Regions from separate parts of the Staphylococcus ureilyticus genome, predicted to be linked through region 1. Evidence: predicted binding sites of a transcription regulator. Region 1 holds the regulator's gene; the other holds the start of a gene.
What was found. The regulator Rex, encoded in region 1, represses fermentation and respiration genes when NADH is low (regulators of the CRP and FNR family bind a similar motif). The targets are predictions, from matches to a motif close to TTGTGAAATATTTCACAA.

Region 1 (12,327 bases):
GACACCATCAAACCAGTGTGCATTGATAACTGTTTCTGCAGCATCGGCAATAATTTCTCTAGATGGCAGTGAATATCTCATTCCAATATGTCCCATTGCAATACCATCATCTACACCGATTGTGTCAAATTCAAAGGGGATGGCACCTGCTTCTCGAATGGCTTCTTTAGCAATGTCAGCTAATTCTCTTAGGTGAACGTGTCCTGGTACAATGTCGATATATGAATTACATATAGCTACGAAAGGCTTATTCATATCTGTTGGGTTTTCTAAAGCGCCTGTTGCATGCAAAAGGCTTCTTGCTGGAGCTTGATGATCTCCTTTTTTGATCATATCGCTTCTCATATTAATTCCCCCATAAATTTGAAAATAAAAAAGCGTCCCAATAAATAATTGGGACGCTTTCAAGTCCCATTCAACTAGAAATAGGACTTAAACATTTAGTAGATTCTTTACTAAAGTTCCAGTCCTAATAGCATAATAAAATGACTAAAATATTTGAAGTTGTTGGTTGGTATTGCATTGTATATTTGGTCATCTTATTATGCTCCTTTCCGTTAGAATGGTTTATCTGTTAATGTGTTAAATTGAATTGTCTAAAAATTCGATAAATTAAATTTACTATATTGAACTTGTGCTGTCAATGATTTTTTAAAATTTTCTATCAATTCAAATAATTTCAAAATGTTGGAACTTGTTTTAGTTTGAAGTAAAATAAGAAAAAATTTGTTAAACTATAGTAGTTAATTTAATGATAATAAAGTATTAAAGTAATAGATGATCATTTAGTGCTGATAAAAATCAATAAGAAAGTAGTCATTTTTAATGTTAGTGAATTTAAAACATTTTTTATCCATCATTATTGATTTGGAAGTAAATAGAAATACTTGAGCGATGCACAAGCATATGCGACACTAATCCAATCGATTTGGAAGTGTCGTTAAAAAAGGAGAGACATATGATTAAAATAAATGATTTAGAAAGTATGGAACATTTTGCAAAATTGTTAGCGAAACATTTATCTGCAGGGGACATTATTTTATTAAATGGTGATTTAGGTGCTGGTAAGACAACATTAACGCAATTTATTGGTAAAGCTATGGGCGTAAAACGCAATATAAATTCCCCAACGTTTAACATCATTAAATCTTATCAAGGAAATGCATTTAAGTTACATCATATGGATTGTTATAGATTAGAAGATAGTGAAGAAGATTTGGGATTTGATGAATATTTTGAAGATCAAGCTGTCACATTGATTGAGTGGAGTGAATTTATCGAATCATTTTTACCAAATAATCACCTAACTATAAATATTAAAACCATAAATGAAACGACAAGAAATATAGAAATGAAAGCAGTAGGTCAACATTACAAAAAGTTAAAGGAGGCCGTTGAACATGATTTATCTGTTGATTGATACATCTAATCAACCGTTGTCTGTTGCAGTTATGCAAAATAATGTAGTTCTAGGTGAAATCAATACTAACGTGAAGCAAAATCATTCTACTCAGTTAATGCCGGCGATTCAACGGTTGTTTCATGAGAGTGGAATTGCAAAAGAAGAAATAAATGCGATTATTGTCGCGCAAGGACCTGGCTCTTATACTGGACTTAGAATTGGCGTAACGGTTGCTAAAACTTTGGCCTATGCATTGAATGCTGAACTATATGGTGTTTCTTCGCTAAAAGCGTTAGCTGCAACTGTTCAAGACGATGAACGACTTTTGGTGCCGATATTTGATGCACGTAGAGAAGCAGTATACAGTGGAGTTTATCGATATAATGGAAACCAATTGCTCCAAGTAGAAGAAGATCAATATTTACCAATACAAGAACTTCTCAACTTATTACATAGAATGGGAAAACCATATGTATTTGTTGGCATAGACACTGAAAAAGTAAAAGATTTATTAGATAGTGATTGCATACCTAATATACCAAAAGCAAAATATATGAAGCATTTAGTTGAAACTACTGAAGATATACATCAATTTAAACCCAATTATATTAAATTGTCAGAGGCCGAAAGAAATTGGTTAAACCAACAGAAAAAGAACTAAATATACGCTTGATGACTATGAAGGATGTACCTCAAGTATTTGATATTGAAAGAAATAGTTTTAACGACAGTAGTTGGACAATCGATGCTTTTTATCATGAAATAGAACAGAATGAGTTTGCACATTATTTTATAATTGAGTTTAATAATGTGATTATTGGTTATATTGGCATTTGGATAGTGATAGATCAAGCGCAGATTACAACAGTTGCGATAGATGAATCATATAGAGGCTATGGATTAGGACAATTATTATTAAAATACGCGATGAATTATGTACAAACCAAATGTGAAATTATGAGTTTAGAGGTTCGTATAGATAATGTGGTGGCACAACATGTGTATACAAATTTGGGATTCCAATTCGGAGGCAAACGTAAGAACTATTATGGTGAAGGTGAGGATGCAATAGTGATGTGGGTGAATTTAAATGAGTAATCAAACATTGATTTTAGCAGTTGAGTCAAGTTGTGACGAAACAAGTGTAAGCATTATTAAGCAAGGCACAGAAATTTTAAGTAATATTGTATTGAGTCAAATTGAAAGTCATAAGCGATTTGGAGGTGTGGTACCTGAGGTCGCTAGCCGGCACCACGTTGAAGGTATTACAACGACAATTGATCAAGCATTATATGAAGCAAATGTATCCATGGAAGATATAGATGCAGTAGCGGTAACTCAGGGTCCTGGACTCATAGGTGCATTGTTAGTTGGCATTAATGCAGCTAAGGCGTTAGCTTTTGCTTACAATAAACCATTGATACCTGTACATCATATTGCAGGACATATTTATGCGAATCATTTAGAACAACCATTACAATTTCCTTTAATAGCATTAATCGTGTCAGGTGGGCATACTGAACTAGTATACATGAAAGATCATTTGAATTTTGAAGTCATAGGAGAAACTAGAGATGATGCTGTTGGCGAAGCCTATGATAAAGTGGCGAGAACGATTGGTTTAGGCTATCCAGGTGGGCCACAAGTTGATCGATTAGCTGCAAAAGGTCAAGATAGCTATAATTTCCCGAGAGTTTGGTTAGAGGCTAATAGTTACGATTTTAGTTTTAGTGGATTAAAAAGTGCAGTCATAAATAAATTGCATAATTTACGACAAAAAGGAGCTGAAATAAAACCTGAAGATGTAGCAACGAGTTTTCAAAATAGTGTTGTCGAAGTTTTAGTTGGCAAAGCAGTGTCAGCTTGTGAGGCATATGATGTGAAACAGTTAATTATTGCGGGTGGTGTCGCCAGTAATAAAGGTTTAAGAGCAGCGCTTGATAAATCCTGTAAGCAACATGAGATTAATTTGCGAATACCGAGCCCAAAACTTTGTACAGATAATGCTGCTATGATTGGTGCTGCAGCACATTATTTATATCAAGCTGGATTTGTTGGTGACATGTCATTAAATGGATTTAATGATATGGATATAGAGCAATTTTCAATAAACAATTAAACGTGATAGGATGAACATTTAAAAATGTAATCACTTCATTTAGTGTAATATTAACTTAATATGATATTATCTCTATAAAAATGGATACAGCTTAGATTAATTATATATGAAATTAGGAAGTAGGAATATTAAATCAATGTTTGATGTTTCTACTTCTTTTTTAAAAGTTTAATGCTATGTATTTCGTTAAATAAAAAAATATGTACATTATAAATATTATTAAGTTCAAATGTTTAAATATTAAAAAAGGGGTATATATTTTAATGTATAGTCATACTATATAGAATAATGTAAATTTAGAATTACATTATCAGGAGGCGGCTTATCAATGAAATCAGTTCAGTATTTTAATTTTGAAAATAGTTTAGCAGCATTAGACTTTTATGAAAAAAATTTAGGTGCCACAGATATTCAACGTATTGGTGGTGACCATGAAATGTTTAAAGATATGCCAGAAGAATTCCAAGTAGACAAAAACTTTACAATGAATGCTTCATTTAAAGTTTTAGGTGAAACATTTTATTGTAGTGACACATGGAAAAATAAAAAAATCGATAATAGTGGTGCAATTGTAACATTTACATTTGATCACAGTAATGAAGCGGATAAACAACTAGCCATCGATTTCTTTAACAATGCAATAGCAGCTGGTTGTGAAGAGGCAATGCCGTTAGGTAAAACGGAGTGGTCAGAATTATATGGCATGTTTAATGATCCTTTCGGTATTACTTGGATGATTAATGCTGAATAAAATAGTTAAAGCAAATAAAGGAACAATGAAGCGAATATAAACTTCATTGTTCCTTTTCTGTATTTATTAGCACATTTGTAGTTAAATGATTTGGTCTAAGTCTTAAAGGAATTGATTGGAGGATGTTTTAGCACGTGTATATACTTGATTAGGAAATTTTAAGATTCTTAATAATTCAATTGCATTTCTTGTATCTGCTTTGCCAGGTTTAATTTTAAAATCAAAAGCAATCTCATTTTCATAAATGGTTTCGTTAAAGTGAAAGTTTTTGTACTGATATTCTAATAATGTAGCTAATTCAATATCATGGGTCGCAGCTATGATTTCGTAATTTTGGCTATTGCCTAAATAATTTAACACGGATTCAGAAGCGGCAATTCGTTCTGTTGTATTAGTCCCTTTAAATATTTCATCAATGAAGCAATAAATTTTATCCTCTGTTTTTAAATCAAATAATCGTTTAATAGATTTGATTTCTGTCATAAAATAACTATCGCCAGACAAGATATCATCTTGGTTCACCATGGAGGTGAAAATTAAGCCAGGTTTATATTTAAAGTACTTTGCTGTAACTGTATTTATCGTTTGAGCTAGTAAAAGATTTAAGGCGATTGCTTTCATAAATGTTGACTTGCCTGACGCGTTCGAACCAGTTAATAATATATGACTATTAATTACTAAATCATTAGAAATAGCATCGACAAGCAGTGGGTGTGTAAGTGCTTCAAATTCTACTGAATCATCATTACTTGCTTGAGGCAATGCATATTGTGTTAATGTTTCTCTCCACAATGCTATTGCATAGTGATTGTCTATACTTCCTATATATTCATAACACGCCATAACTTCAGCTTCATATTTTTTAAAGCTATGTTGTATTAAATGGAAGATATGGTAGTCCAACATAAATATTGCTTTTAATAAGAATACAAATATCATAGAATCTTCTGCTGTATTAACTCTTCCCAATAGACCACTTAGCCTACGAGCAACTTTAAAATGACTAAAGTCAACATCAATGGTAGGCGCACCATCTATTTTGTGAATTGCATAAGCCTTTTTAATAACATTTGATGTATAAAATAATGAATTTAAGTCTTGATCAAATGTCCTTTTGAGTACGCCACTTAAAATCATATTAAATATAGCAACAAGTATAGTTAAAAGAATACCGATTTCAGGTTTTAAAAATGCAAATAGTAAAAAGACTAACGGTAAATATGTAGTCAACATATACAGATGATTGCGTTTCACTGTAGTTAGTTGATCAGGGAACGTTGGATAAATCGCTTTACCGATTTTAGCAAGGTGGGTCGATATCTTTAGTCGAAAAAGTTCGTCATTTTTAAATTTTTGAATTAACATCTGATTATGAATGGTGAACATTTTCCTTAAAGTTGCATATAAACGCATCTCACCAATAGTAGTAAAATTAAAGTTCATGCTGTCGAAAAGGGCTTTTAAATTCAAGTCTGCGTAAGTTTTATCATCTATCAGATTTGTTTCATCAAACTGGTGTTTATATGTATCGAATTGATAACTATACCTGTGATTTGGTCGTACAAAAGATTCTAAAGGCTTTCTTAAGGACCATAAAGGTTTGATATCATGTATTAACTTTTTATTGGCAATGATTGTTGTGATAATAAATAAAAGAGTTGTTCCAATTATTAAAGCGATTAGGAACCAAAGAATAGGATACATAAGTTTCACCTCATACTAAATTAATATGCTTTATTATGTCATGAAATAAATTGATATACAAATCGCTATTTAAGTTAAATATTTATAGATGTCAATAGAGAACGTGCGTACTTATCAACAATTAGTGTATAACTTGTTGATAAGTCGTGGGCAAATGTGTGGACATACATTGTTTTCTGAATATTCATTGGCGAAAAAGTAACATTTTACCTGTGTATAACTAGGATAACTCTGTGGATAGCTTTGATGATAGGGTTAAAGTTGTGAATAGTTAATGTGTAAAAAGTTAATAAAAAAGTACGAAAAATGAATTTTTCATTTTCGTACTTTTAGTTCAAATATGCTTTAAATTAACTTTTCTTGTAATTCTGCCCATTCTGACATAACTTGTTCTAATGCTTGTTCGCTATTTTCTTTCTCTTTAGCTAAACGCTTTGCTTCCTCTGGATCACTGTATATATCTGGCAGAGTTAGCATTTCATTGATTTCATTGATTTTAGTTTCAAAGTTATCTATTTTAGTTTCGCATTCATCAATTTGTCGTTCAATTTGGCGTTGTTCACGTTTTTGAAGTTTTTGATCAGTATAATGATCATTTTGTGATTCTATTGGTTTTGTTTGATGTGAAGTTTCATTTTCCTTTTTAGCTTGAATTGCTTCATTTTCTTCTTTTTTCTCAATAAAATATTGATAATTTCCTAAATACATTGTGCCACCATGAATGTCCAAATCATAAACTTTGTTTGCAAGTTGATTTATAAAATAACGATCGTGAGAAACAAATAAAATCGTACCTTCAAAATGATCCAATGCTTGCTCTAACATTTCTTTTGAATCTATATCGAGATGATTTGTAGGTTCATCTAAGATAAGTACATTGTTACGCTCAAGCATTAATAAAGCTAATTGCAATCTAGCTTTTTCACCACCAGAAAGGTCATTAATGATTTTTTTAACATCTTCTTGTACAAATAAAAATCGGCCGAGTACTGCGCGAATATCTTTTTCATTCATTGAAGGGTATTGGTCCCACAGATAATCTAGTATTGTTTTACTAGATTTGAATTCAGCTTGTTTTTGATCATAGTAACCGATTTTTAAATTTGCACCAGTAGTGATTTCTCCGTTCAATTTCGGTTGAATACCTGCAATTGTTTTGATTAAAGTCGATTTTCCGATACCGTTAGGCCCAATAATGGCGATATGGTCTCCTTTAGTCACTTCAATATTGATACCTTTGGTAACTGGCTGCTCATATCCAATATCTAAATCTTTGATATGGAAAACATCATTTCCTGTATTTCTATCAAAGTCAAATTGGATATTAGCACTTTTGGCATCAATCATTGGTTTATTGATTCTTTCCATTTTTTCAAGCATTTTTCTACGGCTTTTTGCCATACCAGTAGTTGAAGCCCTTGCTATATTTTTCTCAACAAAAGTTTCTAAGCGTTTAATCTCATCTTGTTGACGTTCATATTCTTGCATGCGTTTTTCATAATACTTATCTCTTTTTTCAATAAATTGTTTATAATTACCTATATAATGTTGCACATCGCCAAGGGCTACATCATAGATTTGATTGACTATTTTATCTAAAAAATATCTGTCATGGCTAATGATAACAATAGCACCTTTAAAATAGTTTAAATAACTTTCTAACCATTGTGTTGTTTCCATATCCAAATGGTTAGTAGGTTCATCAAGTAATAATAAATCAGGTTCACTTAATAACATTTGGGCTAATGAAAGCCTAGTTTTTTGACCACCACTAAAATCATTAATAGGGCGATTGAAATCCGCTTCAGTAAAATTCAGTCCATGGAGCACGGTTTTTATTTTACTTTCATATTGATATCCATCCTGTTGTTCGAATTCATTGGATAAATATTCATAACGATCGATATGACTTTTATATTCGTCTGTATCATATGCATTTGCATGTTGTGCTAACCAATCTGTTTCTTTTTTCATTTCAGCTTCTAGCTTTTTCATATTTTCAAAAGGTTTAGACATTTCTTCAATCACAGTTTGGTTTGTGTTGAGTGTCATTTGTTGTGTTAAATAACCAAGTTTTAAATTTTTACTTTTTGAAACATGTCCACTATCATAACCTTCGACGCCAGCAATAATTTTCATTAATGTAGATTTACCAGCACCGTTACGTCCTACGATACCAATACGTTCACCAGTTTTCACTTCAAAATCTACATTGTTAAAAATATCTTCTCCGTCGAATGATTTAGTAATGTCATTTAATTGTAATAATATCATCCGATTTTGCACCTCTCTATTCATTATCATTCTACCGTATTCTGCGTGTTGTTAAAACTACCAGTGTTTATTTTTATAATGTATTAATGTATAATGTTGTAGTAATTATAAGATTAATTAGACATTATAGTATAGGAGGACAAGATCTTGGCTAACCAAAGCGAAAAGATTCCTCGTGCCACGTTAAAACGGTTACCGTTATATTATAGATTCGTCAATACTTTGAAATCTAAAGGGATAGACAGAGTTAATTCTAAAACAATTAGTGAAGGTTTGAACATTGATTCTGCAACAATTCGTCGTGATTTTTCTTATTTTGGTGAATTAGGCAAAAAAGGGTATGGTTATAATATTGATAGCTTGTTACATTTTTTTAAAAATGAAATAAGTGAAAATGATGAAATTAAAATAGCCATCGTAGGTGTAGGGAACCTAGGTAAAGCATTACTAACATATAATTTTTCTATTCATGATGAAATGACTATTACAGAGGCGTTCGATATACGAGATGATGTGATAGGAACACAAATAGGCAATGTGGTTGTAAGCCCATTTTCGAAAATTACCGATGTCTTAAAGCAAGAGCAAATTGATGTCGTGATATTAACAACGCCTGAAAATGCAGCACAACAAGTTGCAGATACATTAGTTGAAGCTGGCATTAAAGGGATTTTAAATTTTACACCAACACGTGTTTATACGCCATCAGATGTTCAAGTTCATCATATTGATTTAGGGATTGAACTACAATCTTTACTTTTCTTTATGAAAAATTACAGTAATAAATAATAATTTTTAATATTAACTTTGTATAGATGCAAACATTTTTGATGTTTAGTTGTCTATGCAAAGTTTTTTTACTAGCAAGTTTTCATAGCACTTCTTTTCATAAGACTTAAAACAGAAAGGTTGAAATTTCACTGTAAATCTAATATGATAATTCATATTAATTTCATCGGAAAAGAGGTAATGTTATGACGTGGTTAGTAATCAGTGGCTTAATCGTAGGCGGACTTTTGGGGTTTGTCATGCAACGTACACGGTTTTGTCTTGCTGGTGGATTTAGGGATATGTATATCCAAAAAAGTAATAAAATGTTTTATGCCTTATTAATAGCAATATCCGTTCAAAGTATCGGACTACTCGTTTTAACTTCAACAGGATTAGTGCAAATACCAGAGTCCACATATCCAATCATAGGTACGGTTATTGGCTCATTTATTTTTGGTATTGGCATTATATTAGCAGGCGGTTGTGCAACTGGCACATGGTATAGAGCAGGAGAAGGATTAATTGGTAGTTGGATAGCACTTATTGCATATGCATTTACATCAGCTGCTACTAAATTTGGTTTATTATTACCTTTAATGGACGGTATCAATAAACCTACTAATGTAAATACAAGTATGGCTCAAACTACAGGTATTCCGACATGGATTTGGGTCACTTTATTAACAATGATAACGCTCATATTTGTTGTAAAAACACTACGCAAACCAAAACCCAAAATTGCCGTACCAAAGTTAAAACAAAAATTTACAGGAATTCGCTATTATTTATTTGAAAAAAATACCATCCATTTGTTGCAGCTATTGCAGTTGGACTCATTGCATTATTGGCTTGGCCAGTGAGTGAATCTACTGGTAGAATGTACGGTTTAGGCATTACAACACCATCTGCAAACATTGTTCAATTCTTTGTAACTGGTGATGTCCAACTATTAGATTGGGGTGTCTTTCTTGTTTTAGGTATCTTTGCTGGTTCTTATATTGCAGCAAAAGGTGCTAGAGAATTTAAGTGGAGATTACCAGATAAAAAAACAATCCGCAATAGTGTTATTGGTGGCGTATGTATGGGATTTGGTGCATCAGTAGCAGGCGGTTGCTCTATCGGAAATGGTTTAGTTGAAACAGCTACAATGTCTTGGAAAGGTTGGATCGCGCTTGCATCAATGATATTAGGTGCTTGGTTTATGAGTTACTTCATATTTATCAAACCAATGAAAAAAGCTCAAAAATCTACAACGCAAAAAGTTTCTACACAAACACAGACGACGTAAATTTTAATTTTTAGGAGGATTTCATTATGGTATATGAATTAGGTACAGTAGGTATGGTTTGTCCTTTTCCTTTGATTGAAGCACAGAAGAAAATGACTACTTTAGAGAACGGGGACGAATTAAAAATTGATTTTGATTGTACCCAAGCAACTGAAGCAATTCCAAATTGGGCAGCTGAAGAAGGTTACCCAGTTACTAATTATGAACAACTTGATGATGCTTCTTGGACAATCACTGTTCAGAAAGCTTAGTGATATAAAACTAAATTTGAATATCTGAATAAGATAAAACACAATGCTATATGAAGTGATTTCACTTCGTTAAAGGCTGACTACAGAAAAAAAGTCCGAGACATATTTTATGTTTCGGACTTTATTTAGTTCTATAAAAATTTCTCATTTAGTTACACGCGTTGTAAGGTTAAACGAGGTTAGTCCGAGTTGAACTATTTATAAATTTTCTTAAAACTAACAAAGTATATTGATGATTTTTTGAAAGTGTTATTCATAAAGTTGTCAATTGTTAAAAGTGTTTATAAAGCAAGTTGACTTTGATTTTAATAGTATTTAAAGGGATTACAATATGATAAAATAGAGGATGTTTACAGTGCCAAGTAGATTGATTGGAAGAGATAGTAAAAATGATTTACATATCAAAGCGAATTGTCTGTCAGATGATAGAATATCATTTCAATTACAGTCTATATGAACATTTATGATGTCAAAATAATGTGCGAAAAGTTAAATTAAGGCATTTAATAAAGCTATACTAATATTAATATTAAGTTAGAAACTATTTATAGGGATGAATGTTGATGAAACAGAACTTATGTTAAGCATTGTTGATCTGATGTGGTCTTAGTCATAGGAATCATATATTGATTAAACATCATACAAGGTGTAATGATATTGAAGAAGAGAAGCCATAGCGCTTTGAATCGATAAAAAGACAAATCTAATTAAATAGGAATGAAATAAAAACAAATGATGCATAAATGTTATGCTGAGTTGAATTGAGATGGACAATATCCGTAAAGTAGTAGTAAATAATAGGAGGAAATAAAGTGAGTGAATGGACAAGAGATGAACGTTATCAGCGTTACGAAGATATTGATCAAGAAGTAATGGATGAATTAACTGAGCTTGTGAATCAATCTAAATATAGACAATTATTTCATATACAGCCTAAAACAGGACTCTTAAATGATCCTAACGGTCTAATTTATTATAAAGGAGAATACTACATCTCACACCAGTGGTTTCCTTTAGGAGCAGTCCATGGTTTGAAATATTGGTATACATATAAAAGTAAAGATTTAATAAATTTTGAAGATCAAGGGATTTCACTAAAACCAGATACAAAAAATGATAGTCATGGTGTTTATAGCGGCAGCGCATTTACATATCACAATAACTTGTATTATATGTATACAGGAAATCATAGAGATGAAAATTGGAATAGAAAGTCGACACAACATATAGCTAAAGTACTCGATAATGGCGAGGTTCAAAAATTTCCAAAAGCAGTAATAGCAGCACCGCCGTCAGGATATACACAACATTTTAGAGATCCTAAAGTGTTTGTTAAAGATGGAATTTACTATGCAGTCATTGCTGCACAAAATGAAGAAGGATATGGAAGAATACTTCAATACCAATCAACAGACATTGTGAACTGGACATTTCAAGGAGAAATAAAAACAAAGCTTGAGGCGTTTGGTTTTATGTGGGAATGCCCAGATTATTTTAATTTAGATGGCTTCGATTTACTGTTATTTTGTCCACAAGGTATTGAATCGGAGGGTGAAAAATTTAGGAATATTTACCAATCTGGTTATATTATGGGGCAATACGACATAGATCACCTTGTTATGGATCATGGTGATTTTCATGAATTAGATTATGGTTTTGATTTTTATGCGCCTCAAACTTTTACAGATGAATTTGGCGACAGAATACTCATTGGTTGGATGGGTTTACCAGAAGTGACCTATCCTACAGATTCAGATGGTTGGGCGC
Region 2 (12,327 bases), 160 kb from region 1:
ACGCATTCGAGAATAAACGATATCATACTTGGAATTACCATTTGAAAAATAAATTTGGCCAAAAAATCTTTAAAGTTGCAATTGACGGAGGATTTGATTGCCCAAATAGAGATGGCACAGTTGCACATGGTGGCTGTACGTTTTGTTCTGCAGCAGGAAGTGGGGATTTTGCAGGAGATCGTGTAGACCCGATTGATGTGCAATTCCAACAAATCAAAGATAGAATGCATGAAAAATGGCATGAAGGTCAGTATATTGCTTATTTCCAAGCATTTACTAACACACATGCGCCAGTTGAAGTATTAAGAGAAAAGTACGAAACTGCATTAAAAGAACCTGGAGTTGTAGGATTATCTATTGGAACACGCCCTGACTGCTTACCGGTTGATGTTGTCGAATACTTAGCTGAATTGAACGAACGTACCTATTTATGGGTTGAATTAGGTCTACAGACAGTACATCAAAAAACATCAGATTTGATTAATCGTGCACACGATATGAAAACGTATTACGAAGGTGTAGCTAAGCTACGTAAACATAACATAAACGTGTGTACACATATCATTAACGGGCTTCCTGAAGAAGACTATGACATGATGATGGAAACAGCTAAAGAAGTAGCACAAATGGATGTCCAAGGCATTAAAATACACTTGTTACACCTACTTAAAGGTACACCAATGGTAAAACAATACGAAAAAGGCATGCTCGAATTCATGTCTCAAGACGATTATACAAATTTAGTTTGTGATCAACTAGAAATTTTACCAAAAGAAATGATTGTCCATCGAATTACTGGTGATGGTCCGATTGACTTAATGGTTGGCCCTATGTGGAGTGTCAACAAATGGGAAGTATTAAACGAAATTGATGATGAATTAGCACGCAGAAATTCTTATCAAGGAAAATACTATGAATCGACGATTAAATCATGAAACTAGAACGGATTTTACCATTTTCTAAAACGCTATTACGACAACATATCAACAAAGACAGCATTGTGATTGATGCCACTTGTGGTAATGGTCATGACACTGAATTTTTAGCACAACAAGTTCCAAATGGTAAAGTGTATGCTTTTGATATTCAAGAAGTTGCAATTCAAAATACGAGCAACAAGACAAACGCATTTAAAAATGTACACTTAATTCAAGATAGTCATGCTAAAGTAAAGCAATATATACAAAGTAATGAAATTGGACAAATTGATGCAGCCATTTTTAATTTAGGCTATTTACCTAAAGGCGACAAATCAATTGTGACAATCCCCAGCAGTACTTTAACAGCTATAGATGAAATATTTGATATATTGGCAACAGAAGGCATAATTGTACTAGTAATATATCACGGACATGATGAGGGCAAAATTGAACGTGATGCTTTATTAAATTATCTTCAACATTTTGATCAAAACAAAGCACACATATTACAATATCAATTTATTAATCAAAAAAATAATGCACCATTTCTATGTGCAATTGAAAAAAGATAAAGTATGTTAAAAATAAAAATGCATCTCCATTTATATGGAGATGCATTTTTACTTTAGTATAGATATTGATTACCTAATACTATATTGGGTCTAACTTCTCATTTTGTAACTATAATTATTCCCTATAATTTTAAGATAGATTTAAGACTAGATTGTATAGTAGATGATTTTTCACTTATTTCTGCTTTAAAACAATTTAAAAGTTCTTCCCTTTGATCTTTTAAATCATCATTGAAATGTATAATTACCGTACGTTCATCGTTCACAGGTCTTTCTTTAATAATCCACGCTTTCTCAACTAAATCATTATACGTTCTTGTACGTTTATAAGATTTTATTTTAACATAATTATCCATTTCTTTAAGCGTCATTGATCCTTCTTCCCAAAGTGTTAAAAGAATTAAAATTTCTTCTTTTGACATTTTATATTGTTTCTGTACTTTTTCAAAAATTTCTTCAATATCTTTAAGTACATATTCCAATCTAAGGACACTATCTACCATATCAGCAATTGTCTTCCCCATAGAAATATCCCCCAATCATAATATAAAGTTAAACATGTAAAATTAATTTACCAAAAATTCATTCAATGCAAAATTTATTCATATCGGAATAAATTTTGATATTTTCAATAAAATTAATCTTATATACAGTTTAAAATTAAATTATGAATTATGCAATTAGTTGTTTGATTTTATTTTGCATATCTTTCAAAATTATGGCAGAATTTTCAAACTTTTCACTTTCTTCACTATTTAATTGCGTCTCATATACTTTAACTGCACCATTTCTATTAATTAATGTAGGCACTCCAATATAAACATCATCTTGTTTATATTCACCTTCTAAATAACTAGAAACTGGCAAGACTACATTTTGATTTTTTAAAATTGCTTGTGTAATACGTACCAATCCCATTGCTATGCCATAATAAGTTGCCCCTTTTGATTGGATAATCTCATAAGCAGCATCTCTCGTGTTGGTAAATATTTCATCTATTCTATGTTGTTTATCAGGGTTATCATTTAATAAATTGTATAATGGTTGACCAGCAATATTAGCTTGTGACCATAACGCTAATTCAGAATCACCATGTTCACCAATAATTTGTGCATCCACACTCCAAGGGGACACACCAAATTCTTGTGCTAGTTCAAATTTAAATCGTGCGGTATCTAGTATTGTACCTGATCCAATCACTTGAGCTTTCGGTAATCCTGAAACTTTTTGTGTTACATAGGATAATACATCCACTGGATTTGTTGCTATAAGGAAAATGCCATTAAATCCTGTGCTCATAATTTTAGTGACAATATCTTTAAATATTTTTGTATTTTTTTCTACTAAATCTAATCTCGTTTCGCCTGGCTTTTGTGCAGCTCCTGCAGTAATGACAATTAAGTCAGCATTACTACAATCTTCATAACTACCAGCTTTTACTTTTACTGGTGAATCACCGTATGGAGCACTATGATTTAAATCTGCAACATCGCCTTTAACTTTTGCTTCATCTAAATCAATTATTACTAATTCATCAGCTAAACCTTGTGCAACTACTGCAAAAGCATAACTTGATCCAACTGCTCCATCACCTATTAAAACTACTTTATTCCCTTTTTCAATTTTCATGCTAAGTCGCTCCTTTTAATTCAAAGTAAATATTACTAAAGATTAATGTGATTTTTTTCACAATATAAATATAACAATTATTATTTTAAAAATCAATGTTTATTGTGATTTTTTTCACATTATTTTTTATAAATAAAAGAGTGTCAATAAAATCAACGACAGATTAAATTTATTCACTCTTTTTATCAATGATTGTTAAGTCATAATTGTATCAATTAGATGGTTGTTAACACTTATTAAGCATTTCATAAAATGATACTCAAGATCCGATACCATCATTTATTATATAAATTATGAAAGTTCATTTTCATCATGTACAATAAAACCAATATTACTAGCGCTATTATTAAGAAATGCTAGAACATAGCGCATTACGTCATCTCTTTCAGGTTCATTATGTATTTCATGATTCAACCCAGGCCAAGCTTTAAAATATAACTCTTCTGTAGTAATTTTTTCTTTAATTAAACTCATAGTAGAAATATCAGACACTTTATCTTCTAGTCCATACATTAATAATAAAGGAAGTGGTTTAATATCTTTTAAATGTGTAACAGTTTCTTTCATGATTTCAATGATTTGTTTATACCAATGATACGTAACTTTCTGAAGCATGAGTTGGTCCGCTTTTGCCTCTTCAATAACCTCCTCATTACGTGTTAAATCTTCAATTGTAATACCTATTTTAAACCTTGTATCTTTAGTTAATTTTCCTACATTCGACACAATTTTATCTTTTCTAGTTTTTTTATTTTTCTTGAATTCTAATAATGGAGAAATCAACATCAGCCCCTCAATAGGCACTTCCACTTTTTCAAGTAAATTTAAAATGATAAGCCCACCAAGGCCTACACCTAAAAAATAAGTCGGAAGTTTATACTCATTAGCTATTCTAATCCATTCAAGCACATGTTCATGGTATACTTCGAAGTTTGCTATTTGTCCTTTATTAGCACGTGTAGTTTGACCTTGTCCAGGCAAATCACCCATGATTACATGGTAGCCATTTCTACGAAGCATTGTTATAACATATGCATATCTACCTGTATGTTCGAGCATGTTATGGGCGATTACAATGACACCCTTTGCCTCGTTTTCTGTTTCCCATTTCCACATATTCCATACTTCCCCTTCTACAATAATTTCAATAACTACATTGTATCAAAATATGATGTACTTTTTCCATTTTTAACGCATAAATCATACTGTTATGTGTGCCTATAACTTTATGATTATAACTCATAGCTAAAGCGTGAGACAATGTTATCGTGTAGTATATAATATTTAGTGTAATAAATTTTATTGTAAACGATTTCATTACTATTAGATTCATGCTACACTATTATTGAAAGAACAGCTATAAGCAGAATGGGAGGAATTAATATGCCAATTGTGAAAAATTTTTTTATAGGATTATCTAACAATCCATTTTTAAATAAAGCAGCTAAGGAAATTGGTCCTATGTTCGGTGCCAAGAAAGTAGTTGCAGGGAACACTATTCCAGAATTAGTGGACACAATTGAACGTTTAAATAACAAAGGGATTACTGTCACAGTAGATTGTCTTGGTGAATTTGTTTTAAATGAAGGTGAGGCAATACAAGCAAAAGACCAAATATTAGAAGTGATGTATGCTATCAACAATCATAATTTAGATGGTCATATGTCTATCAAAATCAGCCAATTAGGTTCTGAGTTTGACATTGATCTTGCTTATCGTAATTTACGTGAAATATTACTTAAAGCTAACGATTTTGGTAATATGCATATTAATATAGACACTGAAAAATATGATAGCTTATTTGATATTACACAAGTTTTAGACCGATTAAAAGGCGAATTTAAAAATGTAGGAACTGTTATACAAGGATATTTATATAAAGCAGATGCACTCGTCGATAAATACCCAGAATTACGATTACGTATGGTCAAAGGTGCCTATAAAGAAAATGAAAACATCGCCTATCAAACTAAAGAAGAAATTGACGATAATTACATACGCTTAATTAAAAAGCGACTGTTAAATGCGAAAAATGTCACTTCTATTGCTACACATGATGATGCTATCATCACACATATTAAACAGTTTATTAAAGACAATAATATTGAAAAAGATAACTATGAATTTCAGATGTTGTATGGTTTCCGCTCAGAATTGGCAGAATCACTAGCGCGCGAAGGCAATCATTTCTGTATCTATGTTCCATATGGTGATGATTGGTTTAGTTACTTTATGAGAAGATTAGCAGAACGACCTCAAAATTTAAATCTAATGTTTTTAGAAATTATGAAACCCGAAGTGTTGAAAAAAATTGGAGTAGTCGCTGGAGCTCTGTCAACTATTGGAGCTTTAAGTGCATGGCTATACAAAAAATTAAAAAAATAAAAATTTTATGATTAAAGTGTATGTAATTTAAACCTTTTCAAAACATTGTTAGAATAATCAAATGTAATATCATATTTATGAATAAGTGAATGATTACGGATTATGCAAACGATATTTATAGTCCAAGTATGACGAGCAAAAACAAAAATTTAAAACTAGAAGGGACTGGGACATAAATCCCCCTTCTCAAAATAATTTTGTTTGAATCATATAGTTCTTTGACAAATATGACGTATTTTAGCAAGTCTCTCGAGGGATAGGACTAGCTGAAGACTACAGGCTAAAGCTGTCCCCAAAGAAAGCGAGCCAACAATATGAAGTATTGAATAAAAAGACGCACTCAGATGAATTGAATTAAATCATCTGAGTGCTATTTTTTGGGATTTATATGCCTGACTCTTGTTTTGAGCATAGGAAATGATATCTAGAGTTCTGACCTAATTTTTATTTTTAAATAACATTACTAATTATTACTTGAATCATTAAATTTCTCTCAATAAATTTGCCATTTCTATAGCACTTACTGCTGCTTCAGACCCTTTGTTTCCTGCTTTTGTACCTGCACGTTCTACAGCTTGTTCAATATTTTCAGTTGTTAAAATTCCAAAGATAACTGGTGTATCTGAAATATCATTCGCTTTTGAAACACCTTTCGCTACTTCATTACATACATAATCATAATGTGACGTTGAACCTCTAATCACACAACCTAAAGTAATTACTGCATCGTAATCACTTTTTTGAGCTAATTTTTTAGCTACTAATGGGATTTCAAAAGCCCCAGGCACATATGCAACATCAATATTTTCTGCAGGCACTTCGTGTCTAACTAAAGTATCTTTAGCACCATCTAGCAAACGATTCGTAATGAAATCGTTGAATCTACTTACGACAATCGCTACCTTTAAATCTGATCCTATTAATTTACCTTCAAAATTCATGTTTATTCCTCCTATATTAAATGACCCATTTTCTCTTTTTTTGTTTTCATATAAGCTTGGTTATATTGGTTAGATGGTATTACCAATTCAATTCTTTTGGCAATATCAATGCCGTAATTCTCCAAACTTCCAAATTTTTTAGGATTATTACTTAATAAATTCACACGTTTGATACCTAGATATTTTAAAATTTCAGCAGCATATTGGTATTCTCTTAAATCTTCATCAAAACCGAGTGCAATATTTGCTGTAACCGTATCATATCCTTGTTCTATCAATTCATATGCTCTTAATTTATTAATTAAACCGATTCCTCTACCTTCTTGAGGTAAATAAAGGATAACGCCTCCATTTTTATCAATGTATTTCATAGATGCAGCAAGCTGTTCACCACAATCACATCTTTGACTATGAAAAATATCTCCAGTCAAACAAGCAGAATGTATACGTACATTCTCTGTTTCGTTAATATTACCACTTGTGATTGCTACAATTTCTTCACCATTATTTGTTGTAAAACCATACATGTCGAAATTACCATATTCAGTAGGCAACTTTATTTTAGCTTTTGCTGCAACAGACGAAACAGATTGCTTTCTATATTTTTCCAAATCTTCGATAGATATCATTACCAAGTTGTGCTTATTTTTAAATGCTTCTAAATCATCACCTTTTGCCATTGAACCATCGTCATTCATAATTTCACAAATCAGCGCTGCTGGTTTTGCGCCAGTTAATTTAGCTAAATCTACAGAGGCTTCAGTATGACCACGTCTAGCCAATACACCATTGTCTTGAGCAACTAATGGAAATAAATGGCCTGGTTTATTAAAATCTTCTGCTGTTGTACTATTATCGATTAATGCTTTTGCAGTAAGCATTCTTTCATCAGCACTGATACCAGTTGTAGTGTTAATATGATCAATACTAACTGTAAATTGAGTGCCATAAACATCTGAATTATGATTAACCATTGAATGAAGTTCTAAATCTTCGGCTATTTTTTTACTAATCGGTGCACAAATTAATCCTCTTCCATATTTAGCCATAAAATTAACAGTATTATCATACATCCATTCAGTAACTGCTACTAAATCTCCTTCATTTTCTCTATTTTCATCGTCTACTACAATGATACTTTTACCTTTTTTTAGTGATTCAAGTGCTAAATCTATACTGTCCAATTGCATTTTACCCCTCCTAGAATCCAAAAGCGCTTAGTTTTTCTAAACTTAAACCTTTTTCACTTTTACCAACTATTTTTTCTACATATTTAAACAACATGTCTGTTTCAATATGTACTGGGTCACCAACACGTTTTTGATTTAAAATAGTTGATCTTCTTGTTTCTGGTATAAGATGAATATCAAATTCTGTATCTCGTAATTGAAATACTGTCAAACTAACCCCATCTACGGTGATTGAACCTTGTTGTACCATTTGATCGATCACAGAAGTAGATGGTTTGATAGTTACAATTTTAGAATTATCTGAGTTTTGTATTCTAGTAATTCTAGCTACTTCATCAGTGTGGCCAAGTACAAAATGACCTCCAAATCTTCCTGAACCGCTCATTGCTCGCTCTAAATTCACCTCAGCGGATTGATTTAATTGATTCAAATAGGTTTTATTCTCAGTACCTTTGATTACTTGGACTGAAAATGACCGTTCATCAAATTGTATAACAGTTAAACATACACCGTTTACACTAATAGAATCACCAATATGCATGTCAGATAAAATTGTTCTACAATCAATTGTTAAATTAACAACCGCTTGTTGTGTTGTAACTTTTTTTATAGTTCCTATTTCTTCGACAATACCAGTAAACATAATTATTCACTTCTTTCGCAATTCTAATTTAATATTTTGCTCAAGCATTTTGGAATTTACAATTTCAAATTGAGGAACGTCTGATAAATTAAAGACATTTTCTGTTTTGAAAAATTGATTGTCACCAGAACCACCTATTATTTTCGGGGCGTAATATAAGATGAGTTCATTTGTAAAGTTAGATTGGAGAAATTCTGAAGTAATCGTGGGACCTGCTTCAACCAAAACACGTCCAATCCCGTTTTGATATAACTGCTTTAAAATATTTTCAATCGTACAATTTGAACAATACATTATTTCTATATTTTTATTTTGATTTTTTAAATTTTTATTTTCTGTGAAAATCCATATTGGCGTCGTCGGTTGTTGAAAAATGTCTAAAGTAAAATCGACTTGTCCAGATTTTGAAAGTATCACACGTATAGGTTGTTTACCTTGTTCAATCCTAGTAGTATATTGTGGATTATCTGCGTTTAACGTACCAGTCCCGGTGATTACTGCATCATGTTTATGTCTGAGCATAAATACATCTTGTTTAACAGTTTTGTTGGTAATCCATTTACTTTCACCACTATCAGTAGCTTGTTTACCATCTAAACTGCAAGATACTTTTACAGTAACTTCAGGAACGCCTTGTCGCTTAGTAATAAAAAAGTCTTTGTATAATGCTTCAGCATCTGGCTTATGATGAAACTCGACTTTCACTCCAGCATTTTGTAAAATTTCATCACCTTTAGACGATAAGGTTGTGTCTTTAACAGCATAAACAACTTTTGAAATACCAAATTCAATAATTTTGTTTACGCATGGTGGCGTTGAACCATAATGTGAACAAGGTTCTAAAGATATATAAATTGTCGCTCCATTTGCTGCTGCTTTTGCCATATCTAAAGCTTGTACTTCGGCATGTTTGTCACCTTTTCGTAAATGTGCACCAATACCGACGATTCTACCTTGATTTACCACAATTGCACCCACAGGAGGATTTACACCAGTTTGGCCATCTACCATCTGCGCCAATTGAATTGCATAATTTAAATATTGACTCATATAATCACCTCTTAATAATAAAAAACACCTGAAACTCATTTCAGGTGTGGGATGTATTTAGATATAACATAATTTACTTAAATTTGAATACACTTCTCCAATTTTTAGAAAAATGTACGTTAAATAAACACTTGTATAAGTGCCTTTTTGTTATACTTCATTCTTTCTCCCATCCAGACTTTACTGTCGGCTCTAGAATTTCACTAGATCAGCCACATTTGCCAAAACAAATGCAGGTCGCAGGCTTAATTTACTGCCGGTTGGGAATTTCACCCTGCCCCGAAAGAATATTTATGAAATTGTAATTGATGATTGAGTCAAAGTAACTTTTGAAAGCTACAACGTTATCGTACTATATATTTCGACAAAAAACAATTCATATTATCTAAGTCGGCTTTATATCAGTAACAACTTGCTTATATTCTTAACTTCACAATGCTTATAAGTTGGTTTACAAATCCATTCATCAAAAATTTACATCTTAAAATATTTTCATAAATGATTAAACGCTTTACTTATTTAATATTTTTATAATTCAAACCAAAAACGAACGAACATCTAGCAAAAATTACTCTTTTGCTTTCCTCAAAATGAAACCGGATTTAAATTCATTCGGAAACATAATTCATATTTAACTGATTCATCTAAATTGGATAAACATTCGTTTGTATACTACACTACAAAATCAATCATGCTTAGCATTCAACAAATTCTCTACCACACTTACAGCTTGTTTTACTATCATCATAACGCCGTTACGTGATTGATTAATTCCATTTGTAACTTGACCTAAAGCAAACATGTTTTTTAAGGTACCATAACGTGGACTTATAATTTGATTTGTTTCTGGTATGATTTGAATACCACCTAGTGGGTGTGCTTGGACTACTTGCCTATTTTCCAGATTGAGAATCAGTTGATCATCTTGGTCTAATTCTGATAAATGTGATTTTGAACCAGTAGCATTAATGACAATATCAAATTTATCAATTGCTTTAAAATCATCCTCATATTTAAAACAAAATTGATGCCCGTCATATTTAACGTCTTCCAAGCCTTTTTTGATTTCAATTTGCCCTTTTTCGATATGATCGATAATTAATTTTGCGGTACGAGGAGGCATTGGGTTCGAATTTTCTTTTAATATAGATTGGTATTTTTCTAAAAATATCTTCTGATCCTCTCTACTAAAACTGTTCCAAATCCAATTTAAATTTTCTTTTGTTAATTCTAAGATACTTTGAAATTTCCCTAGCACTTCGGCATGTTGTAAATCATAGGTTAAATCCAAAATTGGGTCGCCTTGCCTTCTGTGTACTAATGCTTCTATTGGAATATCATAATATTCACAGTCCTTTTTAAATAATGCCAATGCCTCGTCCAAAGGTACGTTTCCAAAATATTCTTTTTTGATTTCATTAAATTTTTCTGGAGTAAGATATTTAAATTGAATTTCTGGCATATTTCCCCTAACACTGGGTAAATGACCTTTACGACTCGTCACTGTAATAGGTAAATTAGGATGATGTGCCGTTACAAATCGAATGACATCTAAACTTGCTAGTCCAGTGCCAATAATGGCGATTCTATCAGTACTATCAACTTCATTTAATGTGTCATAAGTTGGATAAGGTGTTTTTATGTAACCTGGTGTTCCTTTTAATTGATATGGGTCATGATAGGACATCGTGCCAATTGTTAAAAATACAATATCATAACGTCGGCGTTTCTCTAAATTTTCAGATGTGCAGACAACATATCCAACCTGCGTATCACCAATATTAGATTCTATATACACTTCTAATACTTCTTCTTTAATCATACGAATATTACTATATTGATTATGATAATTTTCCAAATAATCTTTCATATAGTGTCCAAAAATAAATCTGGGTAGATACTCTGGATTAGAAAATTTAAATATAGATTGATGTTGATACCATTCGTAAAATTCTCGCTCATTATTCAAATTTAAAGACATTTGTTTTGCAGGTAAATTGATTAATAATTGGTCGCTGTCATTTTGAAAAGGCACACCTTGACCCATGTTTTTAGGGTTATCATAAACGTCTACTTCCATTTGTTCGAATTCATTATATTTAACTAATTCTTTTAACAAACTAACACCTGCGGTACCCATACCAATGATAGCTATACGCATTTCACTCATCCTTACTTTAATTAATTTATACTTAGTATATCAAGTATTTAATTGATATTACATATTAATGGATTATGCCACCATTATACAAAATTAATATATATGTTAATATAAAAATGTTGTATCAAAAAAGATTTCTAAAACATATAAGGAGTTAAAACATGAAATTTTTTAAAAGAATAATTTATTTATTGATTGTTAGTTCAATTTTATTAGCAAGTTGTGACTTACCTGGTTTAGGCGGCGGTCAATCTAAAAACTCAGTTAAAATTTCTGCTTTAGCTACGAGTGAATCTCAAATCATGGCTTATATGCTTAAAGATTTAATAGAACATGATACAAAGGGAAAGATTACTGGATCGATCATTAACAACTTAGGTTCAGCTACAATACAGCATAATGCATTACTTCGCGGAGATGCCGACATATCAAGTACACGCTACACTGGTACTGATTTGGTTGGCGTTTTAGAACAACAACCTATTACAAATACTCAAAAAGCAATGTCAGTAACTCAAAAATTATTCAATCAAAAATTTGATCAAACGTTTTTCGACTCTTATGGATTTGAAAATACGTTTGCTTTTATGGTTACTAAAGAAACCGCAAAAAAATATGATTTACATACCGTTTCAGATTTAAAAAAAGTAAAAGATAAAGTAAGAGTTGGTACAGATACGACATGGATCAAGAGAGGTGGCGATGGTTATGCACCATTCCGTGCACATTATGGTTTTGGTTTCAATGATTTAAAACCTATGCAAATTGGACTAGTTTACGACGCGCTAAAAAATAATAAACTCGATGTTGCACTTGGTTATACAACAGATGGAAGA

Region 2: a site for Rex is predicted at 3,224-3,241, ahead of MUA21_RS07570 (L-lactate dehydrogenase). Genes of this name have one in related genera too.

What each region holds. Positions count from the first base shown of each region.
Region 1 is NZ_CP094825.1:1,710,335-1,722,661, reverse strand. It holds gene ilvD (dihydroxy-acid dehydratase) at 1-345, opposite strand, end outside; gene tsaE (tRNA (adenosine(37)-N6)-threonylcarbamoyltransferase complex ATPase subunit type 1 TsaE) at 959-1,420, shown strand; gene tsaB (tRNA (adenosine(37)-N6)-threonylcarbamoyltransferase complex dimerization subunit type 1 TsaB) at 1,401-2,063, shown strand; gene rimI (ribosomal protein S18-alanine N-acetyltransferase) at 2,075-2,500, shown strand; gene tsaD (tRNA (adenosine(37)-N6)-threonylcarbamoyltransferase complex transferase subunit TsaD) at 2,493-3,521, shown strand; gene MUA21_RS08535 (VOC family protein) at 3,850-4,272, shown strand; gene MUA21_RS08530 (MutS-related protein) at 4,375-5,976, opposite strand; gene abc-f (ribosomal protection-like ABC-F family protein) at 6,322-8,250, opposite strand; gene MUA21_RS08520 (redox-sensing transcriptional repressor Rex) at 8,398-9,039, shown strand; partial or broken gene MUA21_RS08515 (YeeE/YedE family protein) at 9,225-10,309, shown strand; gene MUA21_RS08510 (sulfurtransferase TusA family protein) at 10,336-10,560, shown strand; gene MUA21_RS08505 (sucrose-6-phosphate hydrolase) at 11,373-12,327, shown strand, end outside.
Region 2 is NZ_CP094825.1:1,549,985-1,562,311, forward strand. It holds gene mnmL (tRNA modification radical SAM protein MnmL/YtqA) at 1-935, shown strand, start outside; gene mnmM (tRNA 5-(aminomethyl)-2-thiouridylate-methyltransferase MnmM) at 932-1,492, shown strand; gene MUA21_RS07565 (transcriptional regulator, SarA/Rot family) at 1,615-2,016, opposite strand; gene MUA21_RS07570 (L-lactate dehydrogenase) at 2,165-3,121, opposite strand; gene MUA21_RS07575 (alpha/beta fold hydrolase) at 3,413-4,237, opposite strand; gene MUA21_RS07580 (proline dehydrogenase family protein) at 4,505-5,506, shown strand; gene ribH (6,7-dimethyl-8-ribityllumazine synthase) at 5,989-6,447, opposite strand; gene ribB (3,4-dihydroxy-2-butanone-4-phosphate synthase) at 6,459-7,637, opposite strand; gene ribE (riboflavin synthase) at 7,648-8,280, opposite strand; gene ribD (bifunctional diaminohydroxyphosphoribosylaminopyrimidine deaminase/5-amino-6-(5-phosphoribosylamino)uracil reductase RibD) at 8,287-9,330, opposite strand; FMN riboswitch at 9,488-9,621, opposite strand; gene MUA21_RS07605 (FAD/NAD(P)-binding protein) at 10,016-11,491, opposite strand; gene MUA21_RS07610 (osmoprotectant ABC transporter substrate-binding protein) at 11,653-12,327, shown strand, end outside.